2 regions of the Blautia sp. AF14-40 genome follow, and region 2 is predicted to be linked to the other one. Evidence: predicted binding sites of a transcription regulator. Region 2 holds the regulator's gene; the other holds the start of a gene.
What was found. The regulator Rex, encoded in region 2, represses fermentation and respiration genes when NADH is low (regulators of the CRP and FNR family bind a similar motif). The targets are predictions, from matches to a motif close to ATTGTTAANTANTTAACAAT.

Region 1 (7,305 bases), on a different contig from region 2:
GTATACAACACGGCCTGCACCCATGTTCAGATGGCCTACCTCAGAGTTACCCATCTGTCCGTCCGGAAGACCTACAGCAAGTCCGCTGGCCTGTCCTTTTACGTACGGGCACTGGCTCATCAGCTGGTCCATAATCGGAGTTTTCGCTTCGCAGACAGCGTTATGCTCGCATTTGTCATTCAGTCCATATCCGTCAAGAATCATTAATACGGTTGGTTTTTTACTCATTGTGAATTCCCTTCTTTACTTAAATTTTGGGTAACAATCCAGAGCCCCGTCTCGATTCCGCTTACGCTGCATCTCGATGTTGCTTTTCGCCATATGAAACTCCAGAAAAAGCGCTCCTTCATGCAAGCAGGATTCGCGATTTTTCTTCCATTTCGCATGGCTCTGAATTGTTACATTTTGTTAGTATACCCGGATTGTCGAAGAAATCTCCTGGATCATCGACATTCCGCCTAAAATCTGCATGGCATCCTCAAAATGGCGCTCTTTGACCTCGTCCGTAATGACGACGATCTCGGCGTATTTTCCATTGACACGTTTCTGAAGCATCTGTGCAATCGAAACCTTGTTGTTTCCAAAGACAGAAGCTACCGATGCCAGCGTTCCATACCGATTTTCAATCTGCATGCGTACAAAATATTTCGACTTAATTTCGCCGACACGCTTGATCGGGCATTCCCGGTAGCATGTGCAGCCGATTCTGCCGCAGCAGTTCCATAAAATATTGCGCACAACATCGAAAATATCGCCCACAACGGCACTCGCAGTCGGAAGCTCTCCGGCACCTCGTCCGTAAAACATCGTATCCTGTACGGCATCGCCTGTCAGGAATACGGCATTGTAGGAATCATTGACAGTCGCGAGCGGATGATTGCTGTCGATCAGCATCGGATGAACGCGGGCTTCGATTCCTTCCGGGGTATCTTTTGCCACGCCAAGCAGCTTGATCGTGCATCCCATCTCTTTTGCATACTCGATATCAGTCGCCGTGATTTTGGTAATGCCTTCGGTGTAAACATCTTCAAATGTCACTCTGGAGTTGAACGCTGCCGAAGCTAGGATTGCTACCTTGCGGCCGGCATCAAGACCTTCCACATCTGCGGTCGGGTCTGCTTCTGCATAGCCCATGTCCTGCGCCAGACGGAGCGCATCACCAAACTCCATGCCTTCCTGCGACATTTTTGTGAGAATGAAATTTGTGGTACCGTTGAAAATACCCATCAGCTCTGTGATATGATTGGCGGCAAGGCACTGTTTCACCGGACGGATGATCGGAATTCCTCCCGCCACGGATGCCTCATAGAGAAAATCTTTTCCGTTTCTCTTTGCTGTCGCAAGGATTTTTTTGCCCTCGGATGCCACCAGATCTTTATTTGCCGTTACAACATTCTTTCCAGCATCCAGGCAGGCAAGAATGTAATTCATGGCCGGCTGTTTTCCACCCATAACCTCAACAACAATCTCGATTTCCGGGTCATTGGCAATCTCCTCGAAGCTGGTGGTAATGATGGAGGGATCGTCAACCTTTGCAGCTGCTTTTTCCACATTGCGCACAAGAATTTTTTTCAGCTCTACACGTGCTCCCAGCTTCGGAAGCATTTCCTCCTGCTGGCTTTTCAGCACTTTATACACACCGGTACCGACAGTACCAAGACCCAGCATTCCGATTTTAATTACTCTTTCCTCTGCCATACTCATCTCTCTCTCTTATTTCAGGGATACGATGCATTCAATTTCCACTTTTGCTGCTTTCGGAAGAGCGGCAACTGCTACACAGGAACGAGCCGGTTTGGACTCGCCAAAGAAAGCACCGTATACTTCATTTACCTTGGCAAAATCGTTCATATCGGTCAGGAAAATGGTTGTTTTCATCACTTTCGTGCGGTCAGTTCCTGCTGCTGTCATGATTGCGTCCAGATTCTTTAAAGAGAGGGTTGCCTGCTCTTCTACGGTTTCCGGGATCACGCTGTCATGCTCTACATCAAAGCCAAGCTGTCCGGAAATAAATAAAAGGCCGTTGTCTGCGACCGCCTGTACATAAGGTCCGATTGCTGCCGGTGCTTTTTCTGTATTAATGATTTCTCTTGCCATAATCATATTCTCCTTTATGCTTTCTTTCGCGTCGTCTGATTTGCCGCGTTTTTTCCCTCTATCATGCGGTTTTTCCGACACTTTTTGTCGTTCCCATCATATCACATGTGGAAGATGTCCGCAAGTGCGAAAAAGCATTGCAGAAGTTTATTACGCCAGATCCTAAAGAGCGGTATTGCCATCACGTCGTAAAACAGCAAACGCCACCAAACACTTTCCCTTTGACATTTCTGCCAAATTTCACCGTGTTTGGTGGCGTTTTAGCCTGTTTTATTGATTGATTTCGTACAAAATCTAATTATTTATTGTAGTTTACGATAGCTCCGAAATCTGGTTTCAGGGATGCTCCGCCTACCAGACCGCCGTCGATGTTCTCCTGTGCGAACAGTTCCGGTGCGGTTTTTGCGTTTACAGAGCCGCCGTACTGGATACGGATAGCTGCTGCTGTTGCATCATCATAGATTTCAGCGATGCACTCGCGGATGCCTTTGCAAACTTCCTCAGCCTGCTCTGTTGTAGCAGTTTTGCCGGTTCCGATTGCCCAGATTGGCTCGTAAGCGATAACGGCTGTTTTTGCCTGATCTGCTGTTACATTCAGGAATCCAACCTTTACCTGCTGACGGATGAAATCCATCGTTACACCCTGCTCTCTCTGCTCCAGAGTTTCTCCGCAGCACATGATCGGGGTGATGCCGTGCTCGAAAGCTTTCAGCATTTTTTTGTTTACGGTCTCGCTGGTCTCTGCGAAGTATTCTCTTCTCTCAGAGTGGCCAAGTACAACGTATTTCACACCAGCGTCTGTCAGCATAGCCGGGGAGATTTCGCCTGTGAAAGCACCTTTCTCCTCGAAATACATATTTTCAGCACCAATCTGGATGTTGGAGCCTTTTGCAGCCTCTACAACCGGGATGATATCGATGGCCGGTACGCAGAAAACAACGTCAACGTCGTCATTTGCCACCAGTGGTTTTAATGTATTAACTAACTCTACTGCCTCGCTCGGAGTCATGTTCATTTTCCAGTTTCCGGCGATAATTTTCTTTCTTGCCATGATCGTTTGATCTCCTTAGTTTTACTTATTGAAACGGTTCAGAGCCGGTTCAGAGCCACCTCTCGATTCCGCTTGCGCTCTGAATCGTTGTTTTATTTGTCGTTTGCTGCTGCAACGCCCGGCAGTTCTTTTCCTTCCAGGAACTCCAGGGAAGCGCCGCCGCCAGTGGAGATATGAGTCATCTTATCGCCATATCCAAGCTGGTTTACAGCTGCTGCGGAATCTCCGCCGCCGATGATCGTAACTGCATCTGTTTCAGCCAGTGCTGCTGCAACTGCTTTGGTTCCTGCTGCAAAATTCGGCATCTCGAAGCATCCCATCGGTCCGTTCCATACAACGGTTTTAGCAGTTTTAACAGCATCAGCGAACAGTTTTGCAGTTTCCGGTCCGATATCCAGACCTTCCCAGCCATCCGGAATCTGTCCGGCCGGAACAACCTGTGTATTTGCGTCGTTTGAGAATGCATCTGCAACAACGTTGTCTACCGGAAGAAGCAGTTTCACGCCTTTTGCTGCTGCTTTTTCTTTCATTTTGTTTGCATAATCCAGATAATCCATCTCAAGCAGAGAATCACCAACGGTGCCGCCTGCTGCTTTTGCGAAGGTATAAGCCATACCACCGCCGATGATCAGGACATCAACTTTATCGATCAGGTTGTCGATAACAGAAATCTTGCTGGATACTTTGGATCCACCAAGGATGGCAACAAACGGACGCTCCGGATTGTTGACAGCATTTCCAAGGAATGCGATCTCTTTCTCCATCAGGTAACCAACAACAGCAGTGTCAACATATTTGGTAACACCAACATTGGAGCAATGAGCACGGTGTGCGGTTCCGAATGCATCGTTTACGAATACGTCACACAGGGAAGCCAGTTCTTTGCTGAACTCCTCACCGTTTTTGGTCTCTTCTGCACGGTAACGGGTGTTCTCCAGAAGGATTACATCTCCGTCTTTCATAGCCTCAACAGCTGCTTTTGCGTTCGGTCCTACAACCTCAGGATCTGCTGCAAATTTAACTTCCTGTCCAAGAAGCTCGGAAAGGCGAACTGCAACCGGTGCAAGAGAAAGCTCTGGTTTTGGTTCTCCTTTCGGTTTTCCAAGATGAGAGCAGAGAATTACTTTTCCGCCGTCAGCGATCAGTTTTTTGATCGTTGGAAGAGCTGCTACCAGACGGTTCTCATCTGTGATTTTTCCATCGATCAGCGGAACGTTGAAGTCACATCTTACAAGGACTCTTTTTCCTTTTACGTTGATATCATCTACGGTTTTTTTGTTTAACATGGGCGTTTCCCTCCATATATCCAACTGCATCTGCCGCGCCGTTTCTTTGTTTTTGCGGCATCGCGGTCCTTATTTAAAAATGCAGTTTATAATTTTTGCACACGGAAAAGGGCTGTTTTTGTGCCGTATTTTTCCGCCGCATTCGCAAAAAGGGCCCGGTCCTTAACAGACCGGACCCTTTGGGCTCTGAAATTTTGCCGTTCAGTTTGTTAAATTATGCTAACTCGCTGAAGTATTTGATGGTACGAACCATCTGGCTTGTGTAGGAGTTCTCGTTATCATACCAAGAAACAACCTGTACCTCTGTTGTTCCGTTGTCCAGCGGAAGAACCATAGTCTGAGTTGCATCGAACAGAGAACCATATCTCATACCAACGATGTCGCTGGATACGATTTCATCTGTGTTGTATCCGAAGGACTCGGTTGCAGATGCTTTCATTTTTGCGTTGATCTCGTCAACAGTTACAGTTCCTTCTACAACTGCTGTAAGGATTGTGGTAGAACCGGTTGGGGTTGGAACACGCTGTGCAGAACCGATCAGTTTGCCGTTCAGTTCCGGAATAACAAGACCGATTGCTTTTGCAGCACCGGTGCTGTTTGGAACGATGTTAACTGCAGCTGCACGGGATCTTCTCAGATCGCCTTTTCTCTGCGGTCCGTCCAGAGTCATCTGATCTCCAGTGTAAGCATGGATAGTAACCATGATACCGGATTTGATCGGAGCCAGTTCGTTCAGAGCTTTTGCCATAGGTGCAAGGCAGTTTGTGGTGCAGGATGCAGCGGAGATGATGTTATCGTCTGCTGTCAGGGTCTCATGGTTTACATTGTAAACGATGGTCGGAAGGTCGTTACCAGCCGGAGCGGAGATAACTACTTTACGAGCGCCTGCATTGATGTGTGCCTGAGCTTTTGCTTTGGAGGTGTAGAATCCGGAGCACTCCAGAACTACGTCTACGCCAAGCTCTCCCCATGGGCAGTTGTTAGCATCCGGGAAAGCATAGATTTTGATGTTTTTGCCATCTACTGTGATGGAATCTTCATCGGATGTTACGGTATCAGCCAGAGCATATTTTCCCTGAGAAGAGTCATATTTTAACAGATGAGCTAACATCTTCGGGGATGTTAAGTCGTTGATTGCTACTACTTCATAACCTTCTGCTCCAAACATCTGTCTGAATGCAAGACGTCCGATACGGCCAAAACCATTGATTGCTACTTTTACTGCCATGATTTTCAATTCCTCCTAAAAAGTGAATTTTAATTTTGAGTCTCTGTACTTTGTTAAAGAAACATCAACCTTATCTGTATAATACCTAATTTCGTCGGAAAATTCAAGTTCTATTTTCAAGAAAATACGAAATTATTTCTAAAATTTGTGAAGAAGCCGGATGCCAATCCGTATTTCTGCAAAATTTCGAAAGATCCGTCTATTACAGAAAGAGCCGGAATCCAGCCTTTCCGGGGCTTTTTCCGGCTTTTCCTGCGTGTTTTCTATTGGATCGGCAGATATTCCGGCTTTTTCTCTTTAAACCGCACGTAGTACCGGAATCCGGCTTCCTGCGCGATAGCTGCCGCGTCCGCGAAATGAAACGCTATATGTTCCGGTTTGTGGGCATCGGCACCGAAGGTGATCTTTTCGCCGCCCAGTTCCCGGTATCTTCTGATGACATCCGGCGTCGGATTCGGCACGCCAAGGCCTGCCTTGTAGCCGCCGGTGTTGATTTCCAGCGCGATATCGTACTGAATCAGCTCTTTTAAAATGGTATCGATCTCGTCCGCAAATGCGCGGTAGCTGTAATCTTTTCCCTTTTCTCTGCAGTAGCGTACCACATAATCCAGATGACCAAGCGTCTGGAAATTGTGGAAGAACCGGATATTTTCTGCTGTAGCCCGAAAATACGCCCGGTACAGCTCTTCTGCTGTCCAGTCCGGGAAAGCATCCTCATAATAGGGGTCTTTTCCGTCAATGACATGCATGGAGCCGATCACATAGTCGAACGGCCACGCATTTACATACTCTTCCATCCGTTCTTTTAAGTGGAGCTGCAGTCCCAGTTCCACGCCGAATCGGATATCGATTCTGCCGCGATATTTTTCCTGCAGTTCCCGGATTTTTGCCGCATATGCCGGTGTATCGAGCTGGAACTCGCCGGTACTGTAATCCATATCGTAGTGATCCGTCAGGCAGATTGCCGGAAGTCCCAGCTCGACTGCCCGTTTTACCATCTCTTCTGTTGGTGCTTCGCTGTCACTTGAAAAGAAACTGTGCATATGACAGTCCGCTATTTTCATCTTTCGGCCTCCGTAATCGTTCCGCCTCCGCCGACACAGCCGTCCACGTAGAAGACAACAGCCTGTCCCGGTGTCGGAGCACGCACGCCGTCCGGGAAGGTACAGGTAATCTCATCTTCCCCGGTCCGTTTGATCACGCACGGGGAGCCTTTGTGCCCGTACCGGATTTTTGCGGTGCAGGAGAGCTCTTCTCCAAGTTCCAGCGGCGGAATTGCCATATAGTTTACTTTGTTTGCTTTTACTACTTTTGCGAAAACCTCTTCATTTTCGCCGACCACAACCTCGTTCGTCTCCGGACGGATTTCCAGTACGAACACGCGGTGTCCCATCGGAAGGCCGAGTCCGCGGCGCTGTCCTACGGTGTAATGGGTAATCCCCTCATGGCTACCGAGGATTTCACCCTTTGTATTCACGAAATTGCCTTTCGGTGCCACGATTCCTGTCTCGTTCTGGATAAAGGAAGCGTAATCCTGATCCGGCACGAAGCAGATTTCCTGGGAATCCTTCTTTTTTGCTACCGGAAGACCGATTTTTGCTGCAATCTCACGAATCTGATCTTTTGTGTAGTCTCCGACCGGC
Region 2 (7,305 bases):
GCAGTGTTCGTTCTGTATTTCCTGACCCGGAAATCGGAACTGAAAGTGCGCTTTGTGCGGAAAGATGAAATTTCTGAGTGTGCAGGCTATGCGAAAAATATTGTCAGTCTCGGTACCGCCGGATTTATCATGCAGCTGACCAACAGCCTTGTCACGATCTGCTGTAACAATGTACTTTCTGTGACCGGCGGTGATATTTACATCTCTGTTATGACGATCGTATCGAGCGTGCGTCAGCTCGTCGAGACACCGATCTATGCAATGAATGAGGGAACTTCTCCAATTTTGAGCTATAATTACGGTGCACGCCGTCCGGCCCGCGTGCGCAAGGCGATGTGTGTCATGAGTGCGATGATCCTCGGCTATACCGCAGTGATGTGGAGCGTGATTGTTCTGGCGCCGCATGCGCTGATCGGTATTTTCAGTTCGGATGCGGTACTGACCGCAGATGCGGTTCCGGCTCTGAAGCAGTACTTTGCAGCATTCATTTTCATGGATCTGCAGTACATTGGACAGACCGTATTCAAATCTCTGAATAAAAAGAAACAGGCGATCTTTTTCTCCCTGCTCCGAAAAGTCTTCATTGTTGTACCGCTCACCTATCTGATGCCGTACGTACTCCACATGGGAACGGACGGTGTCTTCCTTGCCGAACCGGTATCAAACGTAATCGGCGGAAGTCTCTGCTTTATCACCATGCTGATTCTGGTTCTGCCGGAATTGAAGCGAATGGAGCAGCAGAAGTAATGTTTTTGAAAAGTTTCTGAAAAAAGGACAGGAAGATCTTTACCGAAACGGTTTTGGCAGATATCTTCCTGTTTTTTATTGCCATACATACAATATGATGCCTCGGACAATCTGATGCGCATTGGAGTCCCGGCGCTCCGCATTCTGTCGGTCGCCTATCTGCTTTCGATTCCAGGTCTGATCTATCAGGCGGCGTTGCAGGGACTTTCCCTTGGAAAAGAAAGTATGTACATATCCATGATACGCCAGGCAATTCTGCCGCTGGTGTTTGCGTTCCTTTTCAAAGGGATTGAGAACCTGAATCTGATCTGGGGTGCCTTTATCCTGGCTGAGCTCTGCGGCATCCCGCTTGCAGTGGTTCTCTGGAAACAAAAAGGCGAAAAGCAGATTCGGTTTTAGAATAGAAAGGAAAAACAAAAAGGCTGTTCTTTGTGAAAGGCAGCCCTTTTTGCATACCATAAAATAAGAATACACAGGGGCTTATGGATGAAAGAGCAGGAAAATCTGACAGGAAAAGGAATTACAGCCGCCGTGCTGGATACAGGGATTTTTCCCCATATGGATTTTGACGGCCGGATTGTAGCCTTCCGGGATCTTGTGTACGGGCGGGAGACGCCTTACGATGACAATGGACACGGAACGCATGTCTGTGGTATCCTTGGCGGAAGTGGAAGAGCGTCCGGCGGAAAATACCAGGGTGCGGCACCGGGATGCCGGTTTGTCGTAGTGAAGATTCTGGACCGAAGGGGAAATGGAAGAAAGCAGGATATCCTCGCGGCGATTGACTGGGTGTGCAAAGAGCGAATAAGACTTAATATCCGCATTTTAAATATTTCAGTGGGAACAACAGAGCAGGAAAAAACGGTGGATGATCTGCTAGTACAGGCGGTGGAGCGCGCCTGGGATGACGGGATCACTGTTGTGACAGCGGCCGGAAATCTGGGACCCGCTCCGGGCAGTATTACGGCGCCGGGGAGCAGCAGAAAAGTGATCACCGTGGGAGCGGGCGATCTGCTGGAGCCAAGAAGAGGAATCTCCGGATGCGGCCCGACACGGGACTGCGTCTGCAAACCGGATCTTGTCGCGCCTGGAAAACGTCTCATTTCCTGCGCGCCTGGAAGAAGCAGGAAGGAATATGTGGTGAAGAGCGGCACCTCGATGGCGGCACCGCGGGTGTCCGGAGCCGTGGCTTTGGCACTTGAACGGGTTCCGGATCTTACAAATGTCCAGGCGAAAATGCTGCTTTGCGAATCGGCGAGAGACCTTGGCCTTCCGCGCAACCGTCAGGGGCATGGGATGCTTCAAACAGACCGTTTTCTGTCTCTTCTGTGAGGCACTGTGCGGCAGCATAAAAAAAGAAAAATGAAGGAAAACACCTCTCATCCTGCAAAAATTGTGTGAATTTATGGGAAAATACCAAAAAATCAGGCGAATTTTGACTTGACAAGCTATAGGATACTTTATACAATAAACGGGAATAGAAAAAGGAGGCCTACTATGGAAAAAATTCAGATGACCACTCCTCTGGTAGAGATGGATGGAGATGAGATGACCAGAATTCTCTGGAAAATGATCAAAGATGAGCTGCTTCTCCCGTTTATTGACCTGAAAACGGAATATTACGATCTGGGACTGGAACACAGAAACGAGACGAACGATCAGGTAACCGTAGATTCCGCAAACGCTACCAAGAAATACGGTGTAGCAGTCAAATGTGCCACCATTACGCCGAATGCAGCGCGTATGACCGAGTACAATCTGAAAGAAATGTGGAAGAGCCCGAACGGAACGATCCGTGCCATGCTCGACGGAACCGTTTTCCGTACCCCGATTGTCGTAAAAGGCATCGAGCCGTGCGTGCGCAACTGGAAAAAACCGATCACGATTGCCCGTCATGCATACGGAGATGTCTATAAAAATGCAGAAATGCGCATTCCGGGACCGGGAAAAGCAGAGCTGGTTTATACGGCTGAGGACGGCACCGAGACAAGAGAGCTGATCCACAACTTCACCGGCGCCGGTGTCATTCAGGGCATGCACAATCTGGATAACTCCATAGAAAGCTTTGCGAGAAGCTGTTTCGAGTACGCACTGTCCACGAAACAGGATCTGTGGTTTGCAAGCAAGGATACGATTTCCAAGAAGTATGATCACCGCTTCAAGGATATCTTCCAGGAGATCTTCGATGCAGAGTACAAAGAGAAATTTGCAGAAGCAGGCATTACCTACTTCTACACTCTGATCGACGACGCCGTTGCCCGCATCATGAAAGCAGAGGGCGGCTTTATCTGGGCCTGCAAGAACTACGACGGCGATGTCATGAGCGACATGGTATCCTCCGCCTTCGGTTCCCTTGCGATGATGACTTCTGTTCTCGTATCCCCGCACGGATATTACGAGTACGAGGCTGCGCACGGAACCGTACAGCGCCACTATTACCGTCACTTAAAAGGTGAGGAGACATCCACCAACTCCGTGGCCACCATTTTTGCATGGACCGGCGCACTCAGAAAACGCGGGGAAATGGATGGAAACGCAGAACTTTCCGCATTTGCAGACCGTCTGGAAAAAGCAACGATCGCAACGATCGAGAGCGGAAAAATGACAAAAGACCTTGCGCTGATCACCACCATGGAAAATCCGACCGTATTAAACAGCCGTGATTTCATCCTGGCCATCCGCGAGGAGCTGGAGAAATAATTAAACGAAGCAAAAAAGAAAGCCGATCCGGCATTCCCGCAAAAAGGGATGCGCCGGACCGGCTTTTTCTGTTTTGAATTTTCCGGGGAAAACCAGGCCTATTCGGCAAGCTCTTCCCATTTTTCATACAGCTCTTCGAGTTCCGCGGCAATCTCTGCTTTCTCTTTGCTTAATTTCACACACTCTGCCACATTCGTTGCGACTTCCGGTTTCGACATTTCCTCATCAATTTCCGAATCGCGTGTCTCAAGCTCTTCAATTCGTTTCTCCGTCTTTTTCAGCTCGTTTTCTTTCTTGCGGAGACGTGCCTGTTCTTCTTTCTGCGCTTTCCAGTCCAGCTTTGTGGAGGAGGCTTCGGAAGGAGCCGCTGTTTCTTCCGGAGCGGCGGCATCGGCAGCAGGAGCATAGATGCGGGTCAGCTCTTCTTTTTTCTCCAGATAGTAATCGTAATTTCCGATATAGTTGACGAGTGTTTGTCCCGTCAGCTCCAGAATCCGGGTTGCAGTCTGATTGATAAAGTAACGGTCGTGGGAAACGTACAGTACCGTTCCAGTGTAATCCTTCAGCGCGTTTTCCAGAATCTCCTTTGATACGATATCGAGGTGGTTGGTCGGCTCGTCGAGGATCAGGAAGTTGGCGTTCGAGAGCATCAGCTTGGCAAGAGAAATTCGTCCGCGCTCACCGCCGCTCAAGGTATGAATCGGTTGGAAGACATCGTCGTTTGTAAACAGGAAGGCGGCCAGCACATTTCGGATTTCGGTGTTTGTCAGATACGGATACGCGTCGGAAATCTCCTGGAAAATGGTCTTTTCCATGTGGAGCACCTGATGCTCCTGATCGTAGTAACCGATCTGTACACGGCTTCCAAGTGTAAAAGAGCCGGCATCCGGGCGGATGACTTCGTTTAAGATCTTTAAGATCGTCGTTTTTCCCGTTCCGTTGTTTCCGATGATTGCGACGCGCTCCCCGCGCTTGATTTCGAAATTCAGATCCTGGAAAAGCGTCTGTCCCGGGAAGGCTTTGGAGAGGTGCTCGACGGTCAGCACATCGTTTCCGCTTGTGATGCGCGGTTCCAGACGGATCCGCATATCGGAGCGTACTTCGGTCGGCTTTTCCAGCACATCCATTTTGTCCAGCATTTTTTCACGGCTCTCGGCGCGTTTGATGGATTTCTCGCGGTTGAAAGATTTCAGCTTTGCAATGACTTCTTCCTGATGGTGGATTTCCTGCTGCTGGTTGACCCAGGCATGGTAAGCGGCTTCACGGAGCATTGCTTTTTTTTGACTGTAGGCGGTATAGTTTCCCTCAAAAGTTGTTACTTTTTTATTGTCCACTTCAACGACTTTTGTGACAACGCGGTCGAGAAAGTAACGGTCATGGGAGACGATCAGGACGGCTCCGCTGTAATTTAAAAGATACGTTTCGAGCCAGGAGATCGAGTCCATATCGAGGTGGTTGGTCGGCTCGTCGAGCAGAATGATGTCCGGTTTGGTGAGCAGCAGTTTACCAAGTGCCACGCGGGTCTTCTGACCGCCGGAGAGGGAGTCCACCTGTTTTTCAAAATCGCTCTCGGAAAAGCCAAGACCTTTTAAAACACCGACGACTTCACTGCGGTACGCGTATCCGTTTTCCAGTTCAAAGGTATGGGAGAGGCGGGTGTAGGTGGAAAGAAGTTCATCCAGCTCTGCACCGGATTTTGTATTCATATCACTTTCCATCTGACGGAGGCGTTCCTCCATATCGATCAGATTCTGTTTCGCGGTCAGCACTTCCTGGTAAATGGAAAGGTGTCCGGTCAGATCCTGATGCTGGGCGAGATAGCCCATCGTCTTTCCTTTGGAGAGGATGACCTCTCCCTCATCGGCCCTCATTTCGCCGATGATGATTTTTAACAGCGTCGATTTTCCGGCACCGTTGATGCCGACCAGTGCGGTTTTTTCGCGTTCTTCTATATGAAAAGATGCATTTTTGATAATTTCCGTTGTCCCGAATGCTTTCGAGATATTCTGACATGCAAGAATCATGTGGTTCCTCCAGATAACATATTTCTGTATTTTGACATAATACACCATCCTTATTATAGAGAGTAATACACAAAATTTCAAGAAATCTTTGACAATTTTCTATCAACCATATATAATATGAATATATGCAGGTGTAAATAAGGAGGAATTTATCTTGGAAGAAAAAGGAATTTCGCGGGCAGTTATCAAAAGACTTCCTAGATATTATCGTTACCTGGGCGAATTGCTGGAGGACGGAGTAGAACGGATCTCTTCCGGTGAGCTGAGCGAGCGGATGAAAGTGACAGCTTCCCAGATTCGCCAGGATTTAAATAATTTCGGCGGCTTCGGCCAGCAGGGGTATGGTTATAACGTGCGGTATCTGTACAGCGAGATTGGAAAAATTTTAGGTCTGGACAGAGTCCACAATATGATTTTTGTCGGAGCCGGAAATCTGGGACAGGCGCTTGCTAATTATGCGGCCTTTGAAAGAAGCGGATTCAAAACGGTCGGTATTTTTGACGTCAACCCGGTATTAAAAGGAATCTCCGTGCGCGGAATTGAAATCCGCATGGCGGACGAGCTTCCGGAATTTATCAAGGAACACCATGTAGAGATTGCGGCTTTGACACTGCCAAAAGCAAAAGCGGTAGAGATGGCAGAGATTCTCGTGGACAACGGTGTAAAAGCAATCTGGAATTTTGCACATACCGATCTAAACTTAAAACTTCCGAAAGATGTGATCGTCGAGAACGTCCATCTTTCCGAAAGTCTGATGCGTCTCTCCTACAATCTGACCAGATATGAGGCGGAGCATCCAAAGAACAATTAAGAAACCAAAACAAAAGCAGGAGAGTCTTCGGGAAACCGGAGACTTTTTCTGTTCACTTTCCGGATAAGGCAGGAAAAGGAGGAAAAGCGATGAAACGGATTCTTACAGCAGCACAGATGAAGCAGGCAGACCGCAATACGATCGAAACCATGGGGGTACCGTCCCTGGTACTGATGGAGCGCGCAGCGCTGTCCTGCGTGGAGGAGCTTCAAAATGGAACATGGGATACAGGAAAAGTCCTTGCTGTGTGCGGTCCCGGAAATAATGGAGGGGACGGTGCGGCAATTGCACGGATTTTAAAGACGAAAGGGGTGGATGCGGAACTGTTCTGTCTTGGAAATCCGGAAAAATACAGTGAAGGCATGAGAGCACAGAAGAAAATTGCGGAAAATTATGGGGTCCGTGAGGTTAAGAATCCGGATTTCCGGGAATATACTGTTATCATAGATGCCATCTTTGGAATTGGCGTATCCCGTCCGCTGGCAGGGGAGTACCGGAGGGCAGTGGAAGCAATCTGCGCAAGCGGTGTTCCTGTTCTTGCCGTGGACATCCCTTCGGGGATCCACACGGATACCGGAGAGGTCCTTGATGCGGCGGTGAAAGCCAGAGCCACGGTGACATTTGCCTGTGCAAAGCCAGGGCTTCTCTTTGATCCCGGAAAACGATATGCCGGAGAGGTCCTGATCCGTGATATCGGAATCGGCTTTGATGCAGGAGAAGAGGAGACGCCCTGGTACGGTTCAGTGGAAAAAGAAGATCTGGACCGGTTTCTTACCCGCACGCCGATGGGAAATAAGGGAACCTTCGGAAAGGTGCTGGTACTTGCCGGTTCCGGTGCCATGTGCGGAGCCGCTGTTTTGTGTGCCAGGGCAGTCCTTGCATCCGGTGCCGGCATGGTAAAGGTTGTGACAGAGGAAAGAAACCGTACGCCGCTTTTCTGTGCCCTGCCGGAAGCAATGGCGGATTTCTGGAAGGAGGATGAGCCGCTTCCGGAAGAAGCCCTGCTGCAGGATCTCGCCTGGG

Region 1: gap (type I glyceraldehyde-3-phosphate dehydrogenase) is a predicted target of Rex. The motif match lies at 5,712-5,731, and genes of this name have one in related genera.

Annotation. Positions count from the first base shown of each region.
Region 1 covers NZ_QUHK01000001.1:126,697-134,001, reverse strand. Annotated here, with positions in the region: gene gpmI (2,3-bisphosphoglycerate-independent phosphoglycerate mutase) at 1-228, opposite strand, end outside; gene DWW13_RS00685 (homoserine dehydrogenase) at 409-1,698, opposite strand; gene DWW13_RS00680 (RidA family protein) at 1,714-2,097, opposite strand; gene tpiA (triose-phosphate isomerase) at 2,396-3,148, opposite strand; gene DWW13_RS00670 (phosphoglycerate kinase) at 3,241-4,434, opposite strand; gene gap (type I glyceraldehyde-3-phosphate dehydrogenase) at 4,649-5,662, opposite strand; gene DWW13_RS00660 (histidinol-phosphatase HisJ family protein) at 5,926-6,726, opposite strand; gene mnmA (tRNA 2-thiouridine(34) synthase MnmA) at 6,723-7,305, opposite strand, start outside.
Region 2 covers NZ_QUHK01000008.1:8,577-15,881, forward strand. Annotated here, with positions in the region: gene DWW13_RS07795 (MATE family efflux transporter) at 1-747, shown strand, start outside; gene DWW13_RS07800 (hypothetical protein) at 862-1,146, shown strand; gene DWW13_RS07805 (S8 family peptidase) at 1,234-2,079, shown strand; gene DWW13_RS07810 (NADP-dependent isocitrate dehydrogenase) at 2,245-3,447, shown strand; gene DWW13_RS07815 (ABC-F family ATP-binding cassette domain-containing protein) at 3,546-5,471, opposite strand; gene DWW13_RS07820 (redox-sensing transcriptional repressor Rex) at 5,626-6,282, shown strand; gene DWW13_RS07825 (NAD(P)H-hydrate dehydratase) at 6,372-7,305, shown strand, end outside.